3 regions of the Lactobacillus sp. B4005 genome follow, and region 1 is predicted to be linked to each of the others. Evidence: riboswitches for the same ligand, from Rfam matches in the RefSeq annotation. Region 1 holds a riboswitch; each other region holds the start of a gene.
What was found. A riboswitch is a leader RNA that binds a small molecule or an ion and turns the genes downstream of it on or off. The one in region 1 is predicted to bind thiamine pyrophosphate.

Region 1 (6,106 bases):
CCCTTAGCACTCGGTGCATATTCATCACGAACCTTGCGAGCACCATCAAAACCACCAACTGCAATCACTACTGCTTTACATTTAATATCGTAATTGTCATATTTGCCCTTAGTTGTGACACCAGTAACTGCATTGCCAGAAGTTTTAATTTCTTCATGAGTTTGCTCATAAAGAACTGGAATATTTAATTCCTTCACTCGTTTAATTACCGGTCCCATAATTGCTACAGGACCGAGCTCAAAATTAATATGCGTTCTTGGCTTTTTAGATATACCTAACGGCATTGCAGTAAATTTCACGCCATATTTGTCTGCATAATAATCAACGGCCGCTCCTGAATTTTTAGCGATCACTTTAATTAGATCATGATTAACTTTTCCACCATCTTTTTTGGCAAAGTCTTCGTAAAAATGAATTAAATTCTCAGGGTCATTATCTTGATCCCTATTAAATTTGCTACCAGTTGCATACATAAATCCACCGGAAACCACTGAATTTCCACCTAAGCGGCCAGTTTTTTCAATTAAAACAACATCCGCACCATTTTCTTTGGCTGTAATTGCAGCATCTAAACCTGCAAGACCAGTACCAAAAACGATTACATCAGTCGCAATCTGATGGTCCTTTTGGACAATTTTTTCATGATTTGCAAATTCGGTACTTTTTGCTCCTGCTTCAATTAGTGCCTTTCTGACGGCGCTAGTTATTCCCTGAGAAGTAAATGTTGCTCCTGTAACTGCATCAACTTCAGTTGATTGGTTTTCAAGTATTTTTTGTGGAATTAAATTAAGTGCATTATCAGATAGAAGTGCCGTTTCCTGATGCTCAATTACCTCTATGTCAGTAATTTTTCCGCTACTTAAAGATACGGACACCTTAATATCTCCATTATGTCCTGGTGCTGTTTTTTGATATAAGCCATCTTTTACCATCGCTAATTCTCCTTAAGCAAATGCTTTATTTATATTGATTATCAAATACAATAATTGGTTTAATCGTACTGCCTTCCACAGAGGCTTTAATAGCTTGATTAATCTCCTCTGGTTTGTAAAATTTAACAATTTTGTCAATTGGAAACCTACCTGCATGGTACAAATCAATCATTTCAGGAATAAATTCTTGTGGAACCGAGTCGCCTTCAATAATGCCAGAAATACTCTTTGATGCCGCTAGAATGTCTATCATCGGACTAAGCTCTTTAATAGTTTTTGTTCCCATCGCAACAACTGCAAATTGTCCCTTTATCGTTAGCGCAGTCAAACCTTGTTTCATTACTTCAGGTTCACCAGTAGTGTCAATAACATAGTTCAAACCTTCGCTACCTACAATCTCATTAATTTTATCAATTATGTTTTCCTGAGTATTATTAATAGTTTCAGTAGCCCCAAAATCTCTAGAAATTTTTAGTCTCATATTGTTCTTGTCTATTGCGATTACATGTTTACAATTAGAAACAGCAGCACCCATAATTGCAGCTAAACCTACAGAACCGGTTCCTAAAACGGCTAAGTTAGAGTTGACTTCAGGTTTTATAGCATTAAGAACTGTACCGGCTCCTGTCATATAGCCACATCCTAAAGGACCAGCTAAGCGTAAATCCAAGTCATTCGGTACCTTGACCAAATTGTTTACATTGGCAACAATATGGTCCCCAAAAGAAGATTGACCAAAAAATACACCTATATCTTGCCCGTCCTGCTTATGCAGACGATAGGTACCATCCAGCATTGGTCCACCACTAGTATTTAATTTGTTAAAGTTAACACATGATCCTGGCAGGCCATTTCTACAGAATCGACAATTTCCATCATATGCAAAGCCAACTACAACGTGATCGCCTTTTTTGAAATCAGTTACATTTCTTCCAACCTTTTCAATAATTCCGGCTCCTTCATGGCCCAAAATAACTGGCATTTGAATTGGAAACCCACCATTTTGAAATTCAATATCACTATGACATATGCCTGATGCAACAGTCTTTATTAAAACCTCATTACTTTTAGGGTCATCTAGGACAACCTCTTCCAAGTTCAAATCAGAATCTGATCTATTTAAAACGGCTGCTTTGATTTTCATGGTAATAACCTCTTCATTCTAAAATACTAAGCTTCGCTATTTTACTATGTTACTTATATCACATAACCGCTTACATTTTAATATAATTTACAAAAATTTAAACAAGTAATTTTGATTATAAAATTCAATTAAAGATTGCTTTTCAATCGAATTTTATGAAAGTGCAAGTAATTTTTTAGAAAAAGTAGAATATATAATTTTAATATTTGAGATATATTTCTCGTTAGGAAAAAGGGTAAAATTTAAGCAAAAAATGTTGATTTAAGCACAAACCACGGTTTAATTGTTTAATTTAGCAATCCCTAAATAGCAGTGTTAAAAATATTAAGATAGGTGTTAAACATGATTTACTCATTATTCTAGGCTGCAAACTTGGGTATTCATCACAGTTACAAATATTGAACAAAAATTATGCTACGAGTTTAGAGGCATTAAATAATTTTATTAGCTTAATTTTATTTGTTTCGCCATTTGCACTAATATCAACCTGGTAAGAGAAACTAACCGTCAAAACAAAAAGTCGAAATCAACTAATTTTAAAGAAAAAATAAGCAAAAGATCTTTGACACATTATTTATCAAAACAAAGCTTGCATTTGTAGAGTTTAAAAATAATATGTTAAGCAAAATTGTTTTATAAAAGTATTGACTGTTTATATAGACTTTTTACTAAATAATTAGTTCCGAAATCTGAAAATTACTTTTTTAATTAAAACAATTCTTTAGGTCAGAAAAGCTATTGCCACTGCTCCTGCTCATACGCCATTTGCCAAAACCGGCATTCATAATAGCTGCTGCGCACAAAGGCTTTCTGCATCTGCCCACGCTCTCGTTCTGAAGCTTGAGCAGCTAAGTCATTGGTCAACTTTAACATGCGACTGACATTGACGTCATACCAGTCGCTATCATAGGTCTCGATCCATTTCTGGTAAAGTGCAACCGGTGAACCCGTTTGCGCCAATGCTTGACCAATTTCCTGGTAAAGCCAGTAGCAAGGCAAAATGGCACAGACACAAGGAGCAAGGCCATCTTTTTCAAGCGTTTTAAACAGATGATTGACATAGGCATACGCCGTTGGTGCTGCGTCAGTTTCTTTAATCTCATTGGATGTGACTTTTAATTCCGCTAAAAAATGCTGTTGCATCGTTATTTCACATTCTTGCAAATCTTGGGCACCTGCCAGCAAGAATCGTTGCACTTCTTGACTAGTAGTTTTCTTTGCCATTAGCCGGTGAATTTTGCTAAATTCAGCTAAATAGTACCTGTCTTGCAATAAGTAAAACCGAAAAGTAGCCAATGGCAATTGGCCACTTTGCAGCTCTTTAACAAAGGGCTGCTCCATGCTTTTTTTCCACAGATCCTTTGCCGCATAACGCAATTGTGCTGTAAATTCAGTCATTATTATCTCCCTCGCCCAATTAATAGTTGCGTGTTTCTTAGTAGTTAGTTTACCTTAGTCGAGTCACTGCAGCAATTCGGTTAAATTAGTTATTGTCTTGCCCAGCAAAAGTCGCTATAATTGAAACCGATAACACGAGGGGTGCCTTTTTGAAGGCTGAGATGGCGGATAGCCAGACCCTTTGAACCTGTAAGCTAATTCTTGCGTAGGAACGTGTCAAAAATCCACTTATGCTTTGACACAAATATGTCAAAGCTTTTTTATTGACCTAAAATCGGCGCAGGAGATTTTTAAAGGAGAGATTATGAAACTAGATCTGTTAGCTAAATTACGTGAAACTAATCCAATTGTTCTTAATGCCGCCAATTTTGTGACCGTTCAAGATGTCGCTAACGGCTTAAATGCGCTGGGTGCCTCGCCCATCATGAGTAAGGAAATTGCTGAGGTCGAAGAAATGTTTCAGATGGCATCAAGCATTGCCATTAACCTCGGGACTTTGACTAAATTGCAAATTATGCAAATGAAAGAAATGGGGCTACTTGCCGCGCAAGCTCAAAAACCGGTTGTCCTTGATCCCGTTGCCGTTGGCGCAGTCAATTACCGCCTGCAAACCGCACAAAAATTGCTAGAAGCTTTCCCAGCTACAATCATTCGTGGCAACGCTGGTGAAATTGCCGCTTTAGGTGGTTTTGCCTGGAATGCCAAAGGTATTGATGCGGGTTCAGGCAGTGGCGATCTTGACGAAATTACGCGTAAAACTGCGCAAAAATTGCATTGTACAATTATTGCCAGTGGCGTAACAGACACGATTAGCGATGGTCAAAATATCGCTCATGTTTACAATGGTACCCCGCTATTTCAGGCACACGTTGGTTCAGGTGACATGCTCTCAAGCATTGTTGCCGCCTTTGCGGCCGTCTGCGATAATTCTTTTGAAGCTGCGCAAACAGCTTGCCTAGTTTTTGCAGCTACTGGAGAATTGCTCGTTAATGATCATCCTGAAGTAGGTCCTGGCACATTTAGCATGTATTTGATGGATTATTTAGCTAAAGTCAAAGAAACCGAGATTACAGCTATTGCTAAATTTGATTAAGGAGGTTAGCAATAATGACAGAAGAACTAAATTCATTTCCCCAAGTTTTGACCATTGCTGGGACTGATTCCGGTGGTGGAGCCGGAATTATGGCGGATCTAAAAACTTTTCAGATGCAACATGTTTTTGGGACAGCGGTGGTTGTAGCTGTGACTGCCCAAAATACGCTCGGAGTCCAAGACTCGTTTTTATTACCACTTGAAATGGTCGATGCCCAATTTGCGTCATTAGCCTCAGACTTTAAGATTAAGGCTTGTAAAACGGGGATGTTGGGAGATGCAGCGCACGTCCATCAAGTAGCTCTTAATCTGCAAAAATATGACTTTGGTCCGGTAACCATCGACCCAGTTATGGTGGCTAAAGGCGGAGCGCCTCTTCTTAGCCAAGATGCTATTGCCACCGTTAAAAATGAGCTATTGCCGCTAGCTAACCTCATTACGCCTAACTTGCCTGAAGCAGAAGCTCTTACCGGAATTAAGGCTACTAGTGAACAAGAATATCCCCAATTAGCACGAAGCTTGCAAAAAATGGGTGTAAAAAACGTGCTTATTAAAGGCGGACATTCTAACGCCGAAATTGTGCGCGATTACGCTTTATTAGCAGATGGCACCGACTTTTGGGTTAGCAGTCCACGGACGCACACTAACAGGACTCACGGCACTGGTGATACTCTTGCAGCCGCCATTACTGCTCAATTAGCTCTGGGCCATACTCTCAGTGAAGCAATTAAAATCGGCAAACAGTATGTCACCAAGGCGATTGAACAAACGATTCAGGTTGGTCACGGTCATGGACCACTTAATCATTGGGTTAAGGTAGATTAGGAGGAGATTATGGCTCAATTTAACGCAACACAATTAACCGCATATTTCGTCTGCGGGACACAAGACTTGCCAGCCGGAAAGACTTTACCTGAATTGGTCGAAGAAGCTTTAAAAGCAGGTATCACTGCTTATCAGTTTCGTGATAAAGGACCAAAGTCAACGTTAAACGAAGATGACCGCTTACCAATGGCAAAAGAGCTACATGAACTTTGCCAAAAATACCATGTTCCTTTCTTCGTTGATGATGATGTCAAACTTGCCCAAAAGGCTGGTGCCGAAGGAATTCATGTTGGACAAGACGATGAAGATATTTCCCGGGTAATAAAAGATGTGCAAGGAAAAATGATTGTCGGTTATTCTTGTTCAACAAATGCTGAAATAAGTCTTGCGGATCATATTAGCGGAATTGATTATTACGGTAGTGGTCCCATCTTTGCTACTCAGTCTAAAGATGATGCTGATCCAGAAATTGGAATTGCTGGACTGACAAAATTGGTCCAACAAACGGACCGTCCAATTGTTGCAATTGGGGGTATTACAGAAAAAGATTTAACCCAAATTGCTGGCACTAAAGCTGCCGGCGCCGCTGTTATTTCAATGATTGCACAAAGCAGTAATATTGCAGAAACTGTGGCCGCAATGCTAAACACTAATTGGCAGCATTAAAGCTGCCCGCTATTTTAAGCACACAAAAACTCCGTTTATTAGCGGAGTT
Region 2 (6,106 bases), on a different contig from region 1:
GTATTAGAATCTACTTTAAAAATTTTAGAAACTTGTCGTCTGCCAATAACAGGATATGAATTTAATGAGTTTATTCATGGTATTTACAATGCGGTTAATAATCAGTCAACCTTATTTTTCATTGACGATGGTACTGAGCCTAAGATTAATCTTCTTGTTAAGATCTTGGGCGAATGGACCGAAAAAATTTATCTTGTTAGAGGTAATGGACCGAGTGAGGATAAAATTTTTAGCTATGGTTTAGACATTCTACCACAGTTTGAAACCTTCATTTATCCAATTGTTTTTCAAGTCATCGCCGCCTTGGTACCAGAAATCAGCGGTATTGATCCAAGTATTCCTAAAGATCCAGCTTTTCATCAAAAGATGGGCAGTCAGGGTGTGCTAAAAGATGTATAAAAAAATTGAAATTGTAATTGCTACACATAGTGAATTAGCTGCGGGATTCAAAAAAACAATCGAATTTATTGCGGGTAAACAGAAAAATATTGCTTATTTTTCTGCTTATACCACAAATTGTAAAAATTTTGACCAAATAATTGATACTTATTTGGCTCAGTTAAATGTTGATGGCATCATAATCCTTACAGATTTATTTGGTGGTAGCGTTAATAATCACATTATGAAAATTCTTGCAAATGATTGTCGCATTCATCTAATAACTGGGATAAATCTTCCTTTAGTTTTATCTTTAATTACAAATGTGAAAGGAAATAACATAGAGAATGAGATAAAAAAGGCTATTACCGAATCTAAAAATGGAATTATTTATTGTAATGAACTAAGTAAGAAAAAAGTGGTAAATAATTTGGATGAATTTTAATTATGAAAGGAAAAGATTATTATGATCAAATTGATCAGAGTAGATTATCGCTTGCTACATGGTCAAGTTGCTGTTTCATGGACATCAAACTTAAATATTGATGCGATTTTATTGGTTAGTGATACGTTAAAAAAAGATAAGATGCGAAAGCAAACAATTGCACTAGCGAAACCTAGCGGAGTAAAAGTAGTCGCTAAAACGACATCTGAAGCAATAGAACAATTAAGAAGTGGTGTTACAGATAAATACTCATTACTTATTGTATGCGAAACAGTTGCCATTGCAGAAAAAATAATCAATTGTACTAATTTCAAAGAACTAAATTTAGGCAATGTATCTTTTAGAAAGAACACAACAAAATTTAGTAACAGCGTCTACCTTAATGATCAAGAAGCTGCTCTTATTCAAGAAATGGTTAATCACGGAGTAAATGTTTTTGCACAAATGATTCCTGATGATACAAAGCATTCATTTAAATAAATAGGAGGCATTAACTTGATTTTAAAAACTTTTTTAATTTTTTTACTATCATTTTTAGGATATAGTGAATGGTTCTTAGGTACAAGTTATATTCAAAGGCCGATAATTCTTGGTCCATTGGTTGGTCTAGCCATGGGCGATTTGACTTCAGGGGTAATTATGGGTGCAACTTTAGAACTGGCGATGTTGGGATCAATTTCAGTTGGAGCATATAATCCACCAGATCCTGTTGCAGGCACAATTTTAGGTGTAGCACTGGCAATACAAAGTAATGCAAGCGTTGGAGCAGCTCTAACAATGGGGATTCCAATTGCAACCCTAATGTTAGCCTTAAACACAGCTTTAGGTCAACCTGTGATGCTTATTTTCATTCATAAGTGTGATCGAGATGCTGCCGAAGCTAACACCAGAAAGTTTACTATCGATATGCTAATTTCAGGTTGGATTCAAAGCTGGCCAGGACTGATTTTTATTCCTTTAGCATTTTACTTTGGTTCTGGTGCAGTAGAGAAAATGCTCAACTTTATCCCAGAGTTTGTCCAAACGGGTATGAACATTGCCGCTGGCATTTTACCAGCACTTGGATTTGCTATGCTATTAAAAATGATTATTAATAAAAAGAATTTTTTGTTCTTCTTTTTAGGCTTTTTTGTGATTGCATTTACCAAATTTACAGTAACTGAAGTGGCTATTTTTTCATTTATCATCGTTGCCTTCATGCTTCTTTATATCCCTGATAAAGAAGATACAGATAGAAAGCTTTTAAATAATTCAGGAAAGAATGGTGATGGATTTGATGAGTTTTAGACCTGAATACAAAAGAAAAGTTAAAAAAACTGATTTACAAAAGATTTTTTGGCGTAGCATACCATTAAACCATTCATGGAACTATGAGCGAATGGCAAATGTTGGCTTTGCTTGGGCATTGATGCCATTACTAAAAAAGCTTTATCCACAGAAAAAAGACTTTTCTAATGCTATGAAGAGACATCTGGAATTGTATAACGTTACACAATATATTTCGACGTTTCCTATGGGAATTGCTGCAGCAATGGAGGAAGAAAACTCCTTAAAATCAGATTTTGATGAAAGCTCGATTTCAAACGTTAAAACTGCTCTAATGGGACCGCTTAGTGGAATAGGAGATAGCTTTTTTTGGGGAACAATTAGAGTAATTGCTACAGGGGTAAGCATCCCACTAGCATTACAGGGAAATATATTAGGACCAATTCTTTTCTTTTTGATTTTTAATACAGTGCATTATCTTTTTAGATATTATGGTACTTTTTTAGGGTATGGCTTAGGCACCAATGTTATTTCGGAAGTTGAACAATCCGGACTAATGAGTAAACTTACCAAGTATGCTTCAATTGTGGGAATGATTGTAGTTGGTGCAATGACAATGGACATGGTAAAAGTAAATTTCGTTTTTAAAGTTGGTTCAACAAAAACGGGTGGATCTACAGTTCAATCATTACTTAACGGAATTTTCCCAGGTATTCCTGTACTGTTAGTATTCGGATTAACTTATTGGTTACTAAAGAAAAAACTGAATCCCTTATGGATTATGTTAATCATGCTATTACTAAGTATAGCTGGTGCATATTTCAAATTACTCGGCTAATATTTAGATAAATTACTAAGAGTCCAGGAAAGACTAGCTCTTTAAACAAAAAAGAAACAGACAAGACACTGAAAATTGTGAAGTGACCCCCCAAATTTAGGACAAATTTGGGGGTTATTTTATGGCTAAATTATCTAAGCAAGATAAAATTGAAATCTATCATCTTTGGCATGATTATCAAGTTGGTCCTAAGTTTGCAGCTAATATAAAGTGTCCTAATTTTAGGGTTCACTTCAAAAATAGTTTTGTCTGCTTTTTACTATTTTCTTCCCACCAAAGTTGATTACTCGGACTGCGCATGTGCCAATATTTCTTTAAATTCATGGTCATAAGCATTAATCTTAGATCATTTTTAACTTTTGTCTACCCTCTTAGGCACAACTATGCGCATGATTTTTATAAGCAAAAAAAGTTTTAGATCCATTTGGATTTGAATGCTCGCTTAGATGAAATACTGTAATATATACAAATAAAAACGTTGTATCTGTAAATTCAACGTTTTTATTGGTCTAAGTAAATAGCTTTTTCAAAGCTCAATAATTTAAGCAATTTTTGGTTTTAAGGCCTGATCAAATAAGTTAGTAATCAATTTTACCAAAACGCCGTCAAAGACAAGCGCAGAGAGTATACAAGTAATAAACATGATAACTTGCAGTTGGATGCTATACTTACTCCAGCCGTACAAAAAATACGTTGGAATAAAACTACCAAGGCCGGCAAAAAAGGCCCCTGTTAGTACACTTTGCCAAGAAAATGCTTGATACCGACTTTTTTGCGGAAAAAAGCCAATTTCATTAGTTGCTCCTTGAATCACACCAGACAAAATTGTTACTGCACCCCATTGGCCGCCAATAGCCATTTCGACAACTGCTGCCAATGTTTCACCAATTGTTCCTGAACCAACCGTTGGCACGAAATACATCGCTAAGGGAGCTGCCATTAGCCATAATCCAGAAAAAACAGTATCTGTTACCGGAGCAAAGCCAGTCGGAAGCAGTAATAACTTAATTAAATTGTAAGCCCAATTAAACCCGTAAGTATAGATTACTCCCATAATAATTCCAATTAAAGCAATCAGGATAATTGCTTTAACGTTCCATTTTGATGATCTTGTAAACATAAAAAATACTCCTAACTAACATTCTAAGTCAGTAGGAGTACTCTAATATACTTAATAACACTTCCCTAACGCAGGTATTGTCCTGTTCAGGTTCGGAGGGTATTTCTCAGCTAAATGTGGCACCCCTAGTGACTTTCTTATCTTTTTGCCTATTATAACACAATATCAAGAAGACATTTTAAATTATTCAATTAACTAGCAATTTAATCAAAACTGACTAAAACTAGCCAACTTTTCTTTAGTCAAATCACGGATAATTGCACAAGTTAAGTCAACTGAGGCCTTAAAGTCTTGATATGCGCTGAAGCAGTATGCCGAATGCTCGTAACGCACTGGAATTCCGATAACAATAGTTGGCGCACCATTTTCATAGTAAATTGCCGCACCATCTTGTCCGCCACCGGTCCGAACCGAACGAGTATATGGAATATTGTTTTTATCCGCTAATTCACATGCGTATTGTTGGAATTTTGGATTAGGCAAAAATGAGGTATCCATATCACGCAGCATTGGTCCACGCTTTAAGCCTGTTTGAGAAAGCCATTTTGGAGTAAATGTATCATCTGCTGGACATGATTCAAGCACAATCCCTAGGTCTGGCTTAATACTTCTAGCTGTTACGTACGCTCCTCGTAAGCCGACTTCTTCTTGACTCGAAAGTGCGGCTACAACGTTACAGTCAGTCTTTTCGCCGTTGAGATTATCCAAAACATCAGCCATTGCAGCTGCACCAAACCGGTCATCAAAATCCTTACCGAAGAAAAGACCGGTTTTTTCATTGTATTCGCACTTGACGTCAACAAAAATGGGACAACCAGTATCAATTTTATAATCATTAATTGTTTCTTCACGAGAACTAGAACCAACATCAACTGACATATTTTCTACTTCCGGTACATTGTCACGTTCTTCTTTAGTCATGAAGTGCGGTGGCTTAGTTGCTACTACGCCAGGAACATATTTACCGTCACGGTTTCTAATTTTTACCCGTAAAGCTGGAATATTATATTTAACCCAGCCGCCAAGCGGAACAAATTTAATCATTCCGTTTGGTCTAACTGCCTGAGTTATAAAACCAACAGCATCAGAATGGGCATCAAGCTGGATAATTGGCTGACCAGTTTGATTTTCTTTTTTAGCAGCATAAACGTTGAGCATACCATCAACTTTTATATCGGCAATATCTTTTACTGTGTCAGTGAATAATTTGATAAACTCTCCTTCAAAGCCGGAAGTTGAATTAGCATCCGAAAAAGCTTTGAGCATTTTTATTTCTTGTTCTTTTTCCATCGTTGTAATTGACCTTTCGCTTATTAAACTTTAAATTTCATTGTAGCAAAAAACAATTATTTAAGCTATTTCTGAAAAAATCCTACTGCTTTTGGCAAATTTGATAATTTTGTCCGTAATTTCGGTAAAAAATGGCTAAAAAAGTTCAAAACAAGCTCCTTTTTCCCGATAAAAATGATATAATCAATTTTATTAGGAATTTTGAGTTTTAAGTGAAAGGTAAATAAATGCCGAAAAACGACAATATTGATAATATTATTGATCATAAATTGTTTACCGAAGATGATATTCACCTGATGTGTGTCAAATTGGGTAAGCAATTAACTGAAGACTATGCTGGTAAAAAGCCATTAGTTATAGGTGCATTAAAGGGTGCAATTTTCTTTTTAACTGACCTGGTACGTGAAATGAACGTCAAAGAAGAAATTGATTTTATGGACGTTTCTAGTTACGGTGATGGTTTTGAATCTTCAGGCGAAGTGAAAATCATTTCCGATTTGGCTACAGATGTCAAAGATCGTGATGTTTTAATCGTTGAAGATATCATTGATACCGGATTAACCTTGAAATATATGAAGGATTTGCTCCAAAAACGCGGCGCTAAAAACGTTAAATGCTGCGTGTTACTGAATAAGGAAGCTAATCGAAAAGTTAATGTTAAGGTTGATTATTTTGGTTCAAAAGTCGGAAACGAGTTTGTTGTAGGCTATGGTCTGGATTTTATGAACTTTTACCGTAACTTACGCTACATTGGCGTTCTTAAGCCTGA
Region 3 (6,106 bases), on a different contig from region 1:
GGCACAATAAACTCTAGCTAAAAAGAGCAGCAGTGGTGGTTAAAACATCACTGCCGCTCTTTTATTATTTTAATGTAAATAAGGCAACGTTAGTGGCTAATAAAAGACCGGCGGCCCATAACCAATCGCTGCGTTTGACGGGAACAGCCACGATGACCGAGCGCTTGGCATCTTCGCGAAAGCCGTGCGATTCCATTCCCTGTGCCAAGTTTTCGGCCGAGTTAAGCGCGACTAGGATAGCCTTAAAATAGAGACCGGGAGACCAAAAACTAAGATAAACGCCACGCATCATTGCCGCTGTGCGAATTTGTTTAACGGCAGTTTGCATGCGTGGAATAATGTTGAGTGCTGCTAGGACCCCGTATGCGAATTTGCTAGGTAAATGAAAATTCTGTTCAAATGAACGTGCCAATTCTTCGGCACTAGTTTTTTGGGCGACACAGCAGATTGTTAGCGTGTAAACGTAGATTCTGCTAGAAAGACTTAAAGCGTTGGTTAAATTAGGCTGAGGTGCAAACCAGTAGAGTGTGGCAAACACGGTAAAGGCCGCAATTAATGGTACGGTAAAAGTTAACAGGAGATTTTTAACTTTCATGTGGCAGTAAAGCAAATAGCACGTGCAAAAGCCGATAATCAGCACATTGGTAATTAGGCTGGTTTTAAAAGATATTTCAACCGAAATAATTAAAGCGACAATGAATTTAAAACTGGGATTCATAACAAGCCTCACTTGTCTACGTATGTTAATTGTTGCTGGTCAAATAAAAGGTGGTAATCGCACCAATCTGCCAAATTAGTTAGTTCATGGCTGATAATCAGAAGTGTCTGCCCCCTTTTTTCCTGGCTTTCGCGCAACAGACCCATTACTTTTTGTGCCGATTGGTGATCTAAACCGCTTAAGGGCTCATCAATTAATAAAACGTCTTGATCAGCAATTAGCATTAATAAAATTTGTAATTTCTTTTGTTGACCGCCCGAAAGTGAGTAGACGACTTGGTCTAGTGTCTGGTCAAGATCAAGGTCTTTCACCTCTTTCGCAATTTTTTGATCGGAATAAAAGTTGCTGGTGCGCATTTTTTTACTTAGGTTAAGTTCATCTTCAACGGAAACGTTAATAAATTGATCACTTGCACTTTGAAATATCTGCCCGACTTGACGCAAATATTTTCGCATGCGCAAGTTGCGAATTTCTTTTTGGCGGTAAGTCAAACTACCAGTGTATGTGAGCATCTTGGTTAGCGCATTGAAAAGCGATGTTTTCCCCACACCATTAGGGCCAGTAATTAAAGTGGCTTTGCCTGCCACAATCTTTAGGTGCTCCTGTTTTAACAGTAACCGGTTCTGCTTAATTAAGGTATTAGTAAGTTCAAAGCAGCTTGTTTCATTAGTTGGTAGGGCAAAAGAATAAAGCTCGTGGTGGTCATTTTGTCGAAGAAGCTGCTTTTTTTCGGCAGTGCTTAAGGCAGTAACCTGGTGACCGGTAAATTTAAACAAACAGTCACAAATACCCTCATAATCGGCTAGAACATGGTCGCTTAGAATAATTGTTTTTCCTAAATCACGAAGATGAGCCAACTTTTTAATTAAAAATTGGCGGGCAACAGGGTCGCAACTGGCAAAAGGCTCATCAAGCAGAAAAAGATCGACATCCATTGCAATTAAAACAGCAAGGGCTACTCGTTGTTGCTCACCGCCAGACATAGTATTGATTTTTTGATCAAGCAGCTGGTCGATCTGGGCAAAAGAAGTTGCTTTTTGCAATCGTTTTGAGTAGTGCTCACGGTCAATTTCCAGGTTTTCAAGTGCAAAAATGATCTCCTCACGCGGTGTTGCCATTGTGAATTGTTCGCCAGCATTTTGAAACATCATTGCACTCTTAAGCCCATTAAGATCGACAGTTCCACTAACTTTACCAGCATATTTAGGATAAAGGCCAGCTAAAATTTTTAATAGCGTCGATTTACCGCAACCTGTTGGCCCGATTAATAAGGAAAATTTGTCCGTCGGGATATTAAGATTAACATCTTGCAAAATAGGCTTTTTTTCATCATATGAAAAAGTAAGGTTTTTAGTTTTCAGCAATTTTTTAACCAATCTAAAAAAGTCGCCATGGCATAAAAGCCAGGCGACGTTAAAATTCAATACTTTTCCCTTCGCTGGCATTATCCATAGCAGGTTCAGTGGGTATATTCTCAGCCAAGATGGCACCCCAATATTTCAGGTCAATTATACATAAAAGCAATTTTCTTGTCTAGTTGCGGCAAATTAGGCTCCCTTAATAGCACTTAAGGCTCAACTTCTATCACAGATGTTAAAAACATATAAATAGCGGCGCTTTTTGCTATATAATAAAATTATGAAAATAAATTACTAATTAGAAGGTGACATCATGGCAGCAGTTAAGCTAGAACAATATTTGGCAAGTGTATTGGATTCAACTAATGCGGATACGAATGAAGTCCGGCTAAAGCCCGGAAACAAGGCCTTTAACCTGTTTAGGGTTTACCTTGAAAATCATAATACGGGTATTCACCGGTACCAAACCAGCAATCCCACAATTTTGTACGAAGCTGAAGGCATGGCAAAAACTAAAATTAACGGACAAAACTTAACTTTAAAAGCGGGTAATTTGCTGTTTTTGCAAGAAAAATGTGGCTATGAGGTCGAAAAACAAGGGAAAAATGATCTTTTGGTCAAATTAGAATTTAGTTCAAAGGTTAATTGCGCGGATTTTTGGGGAGAAAAAGCAACGCTCAATTCACGTGAACAAAAAGTAGCCGAACAGCTTGTTCAGATTCTCAAGACTAAGAGACTATTAAGTTTGCGCTGCTCACAAATGTCGCGACCGAGTCAGTTAATGAAAAAAGTTATTGATGAATATTTAAACCACAATCTTTTTACGCGCAGTATTATTGCCGCAGAATTGCGGATACTCGTGATTACGGCAATTAGAAATCAAGACTTGGAAACAGCGCCAGTTAATCAACATAAGTTTGCGCAAACGGCGTTAGAGCGTTACATTGATGCAAATTATACTGATATTACTTTAAATGAAACAGCAGAACACTTTGGACTCAACCCAAATTACTTTTCCAGTTTAGTTAAGCAAAAAACTGGTAAGAGCTTTGTTGAACATGTTGATGAACGCCGCATGCAGGAGGCACGCAATTTGCTTGCTCGACCTGACATTTCGGTTAAAGAAATCATCGCGCGGGTCGGTTATAACGGTAAATCGTTCTTTTACAAAAAATTTAATGAATATTACCATGAAACGCCGGTACAAATGCGTGCGGAACTGTTTAGACAGGCCAATATCAATTTAAAGTAAGAGCAATATTTTTATTAAAAAAGGAGCGGACTATTTTGCAGAGCGCTCCTTTTTAAGTTACATTTTTTCTAAACGTTTAATTCGGTCACTTGTAGGCGGGTGACTGTCGAATAAGTGGGTAAGACCATGCCGCTTACGTAGCGGATCTTCGATATACATGCCAGCACTACTTGGATCAGCAGCTTTCATGGGGTCAGAACCGTCAATTTTTGTCAAAGCAGAAATCAAACCGTGAGGATTACGGGTCAACTCAACTGAAGAAGCATCTGCTAAATATTCACGGTTGCGTGATAAAGCCATCTGAGCAAGACTGGCACAAATAGGTCCTAAAATAAGTACAAAAATGATCGCCACGATTTTGAAAATAACGACAATAGTATTGCCATTATCGTTATCACTGTCGCGATCATCATCAATCCACCAAATATAGCGACTGGCAATACCTGATAAATATGAAATGACACCAACCAGTACGGCTGCAATAGTGGAAACCAAGATATCATAATTTCTAATATGTGAGATTTCGTGACCTAAAACGCCCTCAAGTTCCTCGCGATTCATCATGTCAAGTAAGCCCTGGGTGACAGCAACCGCAGAATGGTTTGGATCCCGTCCGGTTGCAAAAGCATTAGGACTAGGATCATTGATAATAAAAACGCGTGGCATTGGTACTTTGCCGACTAGCGCCATATCTTGAACAATGTGCCATAAAACGGGGTTATCTTGTTCATGAATTTCTTGAGCATGATTTAGACTCATAACCATATTAGCGGGATTAGGCAAGACAATTAACATGTAAATTGCACTAAAAATAAGCGCAATAATAACCCCTAATAAAGGTCGATTGCCCCAGATAAAACCTAATCCGGCACCAACTAAGGCGAGAATAATGACGAATAAAATCAAGATGCCAGTAGTTTTGCGTTTGTTGCTGGCAATTTGTTGAAATAACATAAAATTGACCTATTGCTTAAAATTTAACTTTAGGTACTTCTTTTTCAGCTTCACTCGTTTGTAAGTAATCAACTTTGCGGAATCCGTGGATATTAGCAACGATATTGGAAGGAAAAGTTAACAACTTTTGATCGTAAAGAGCTGCAGATGAATTGTAAAGTTGCCGTGAATAAGCAATTTTATTTTCAGTGTTGGTTAATTCTTCCTGCAGTTGAGCAAAGTTCTGGTTAGCTTTTAAATCAGGATAATTTTCCGATAAAGCAAAGATTGATCTCAAAGTATCAGAAATTTGGTTAGAAACCTTTAACGTTTGGGCATGATCATCACTTGGAATAGCAGTCAACTGGTTCCGCAATTGAACAACTCTTTCCAGAGTTTCACTTTCATGCTTGGCATAACCCTTAGTAGTTTCAACTAAATTAGGAATCAAATCATTGCGCCGCTTTAATTGCACATCAATCTGGCTCCAAGATTCGTCAGTGTAAACTTTAGCTTTTTGTAAGCCGTTATAGATTGCAATATAAATTGCGATGAGCAGGATAACAATAATCGCAATAATTATTATTAACCAAGTTGAATTTGACATAATTTTTCCTCCTTATGTTTTATTCAATTATAACTGATAAAGTTAAACTTGAGTATTAAAAAAAGCTTTAGCAGCATTTGCAGGTAAAGCTTTAATAATTATTAAGTTTTATAGTAGTATCAATGCCCAGCCAATTAGTGTCAAGATGATTAAACCGGCGTATTGCATTAATAGCCATTTTTTGAAAAATTCACTGCGGGAAACAGTTGCATTTTGAGTAAAAGTTTTTAAAACAAGCATATTGGCCATAGAACCAATTGGTGAACCGAAGCCACCGATATTTGATCCCAAAAAGAGGGCTTTGGCAAATGTGGTAAACTTGCCGACTAAAATGGTTGCTGGAACGTTGCTAATGATTTGACTAGAGATAATAGAAGTAAAGTAGGTAGATGTCTCAGAGTTGACCATGGTGTGAATCAGGGTAACAATCATTGGAATCTGCTGGATATCGCTAATAAAGATAAAGAAGCAAGTAAAGGTTAGCAGCAAGGCGTAGTCGATTTTTAACAAAATGCGCGGATTAATTATTAAAGCTAAAACAGCTGCTACAATCATTGGGATTGCAACGTTAATAACTTTGAAAACACCCAAAAAGAATAAAGCAAAAACTGCGGTAGTGATCACAGTTGGGCGTACGCTGATATTAATCTGTTTGACGTCCTGAACGGGAATTTTTTTCTGGGGGATAAAGTGAAAAATGATGAAAGTAATCACAACAGCTGCAAGCAGGTATGGCAGTGACCATGAGAAAAATTCTAATGCAGTGACGGAATATTTGCTAACAAGAAAAATGTTATGTGGGTTACCCCACGGAGTAAATGCGGCCCCGATATTGGCTCCCATTCCGATTAAGGTAACTGGTAGAATTTGCGGTAAATCGCATCTTTTAGCAATGTTTAAATATAAGGGAATTAATGTAAGCGCTGTTATGTCATTACCCAAAAACATCCCAGAAATAATCGCCAGTAGCGTAAACAGGATATTGAGCTTGCGCATGTTATCAGCAATACTAGTTAATTTGTAAGCTAGTACATCGAGAACATGCAGGTAAGCATAAATTTGAATAATAATTAACATCGCGGCGACAGAAAAGATTGTGTGTAAGTTAATATCCGCCAGCCGAGGTCTAGCAAAGAAAAGACTGATTACCGTCACCACAACGGTAATTTGCAGAATTTTATCGCTAAAGATCTTTTTTAAGACGGTCATAAAATGTCCCCTTTCACAAGTTACAATCA

Region 2: it holds a riboswitch for thiamine pyrophosphate, as region 1 does, so the genes downstream of both, J3U73_RS00200 (ECF transporter S component) here and thiM (hydroxyethylthiazole kinase) in region 1, are expected to answer to the same signal.
Region 3: it holds a riboswitch for thiamine pyrophosphate, as region 1 does, so the genes downstream of both, J3U73_RS06925 (ATP-binding cassette domain-containing protein) here and thiM (hydroxyethylthiazole kinase) in region 1, are expected to answer to the same signal.

Annotation. Positions count from the first base shown of each region.
Region 1 covers NZ_JAFNOZ010000003.1:68,802-74,907, reverse strand. The annotation lists gene J3U73_RS07620 (FAD-binding protein) at 1-932, opposite strand, end outside; gene J3U73_RS07615 (NAD(P)-dependent alcohol dehydrogenase) at 958-2,076, opposite strand; gene tenA (thiaminase II) at 2,812-3,474, opposite strand; TPP riboswitch at 3,602-3,703, shown strand; gene thiM (hydroxyethylthiazole kinase) at 3,779-4,567, shown strand; gene thiD (bifunctional hydroxymethylpyrimidine kinase/phosphomethylpyrimidine kinase) at 4,582-5,391, shown strand; gene thiE (thiamine phosphate synthase) at 5,401-6,057, shown strand.
Region 2 covers NZ_JAFNOZ010000001.1:14,801-20,906, reverse strand. The annotation lists gene J3U73_RS00230 (SIS domain-containing protein) at 1-399, shown strand, start outside; gene J3U73_RS00225 (PTS sugar transporter subunit IIA) at 392-823, shown strand; gene J3U73_RS00220 (PTS sugar transporter subunit IIB) at 845-1,303, shown strand; gene J3U73_RS00215 (PTS mannose/fructose/sorbose/N-acetylgalactosamine transporter subunit IIC) at 1,319-2,110, shown strand; gene J3U73_RS00210 (PTS system mannose/fructose/sorbose family transporter subunit IID) at 2,100-2,927, shown strand; gene J3U73_RS00205 (hypothetical protein) at 3,049-3,210, shown strand; gene J3U73_RS00200 (ECF transporter S component) at 3,469-4,047, opposite strand; TPP riboswitch at 4,093-4,184, opposite strand; gene J3U73_RS00195 (M42 family metallopeptidase) at 4,255-5,337, opposite strand; gene hpt (hypoxanthine phosphoribosyltransferase) at 5,565-6,106, shown strand, end outside.
Region 3 covers NZ_JAFNOZ010000002.1:516,364-522,469, reverse strand. The annotation lists gene J3U73_RS06935 (glycoside hydrolase family 32 protein) at 1-10, shown strand, start outside; gene J3U73_RS06930 (energy-coupling factor transporter transmembrane component T family protein) at 65-718, opposite strand; gene J3U73_RS06925 (ATP-binding cassette domain-containing protein) at 727-2,082, opposite strand; TPP riboswitch at 2,132-2,222, opposite strand; gene J3U73_RS06920 (AraC family transcriptional regulator) at 2,390-3,328, shown strand; gene htpX (zinc metalloprotease HtpX) at 3,386-4,282, opposite strand; gene J3U73_RS06910 (LemA family protein) at 4,299-4,868, opposite strand; gene J3U73_RS06905 (SLC13 family permease) at 4,977-6,077, opposite strand.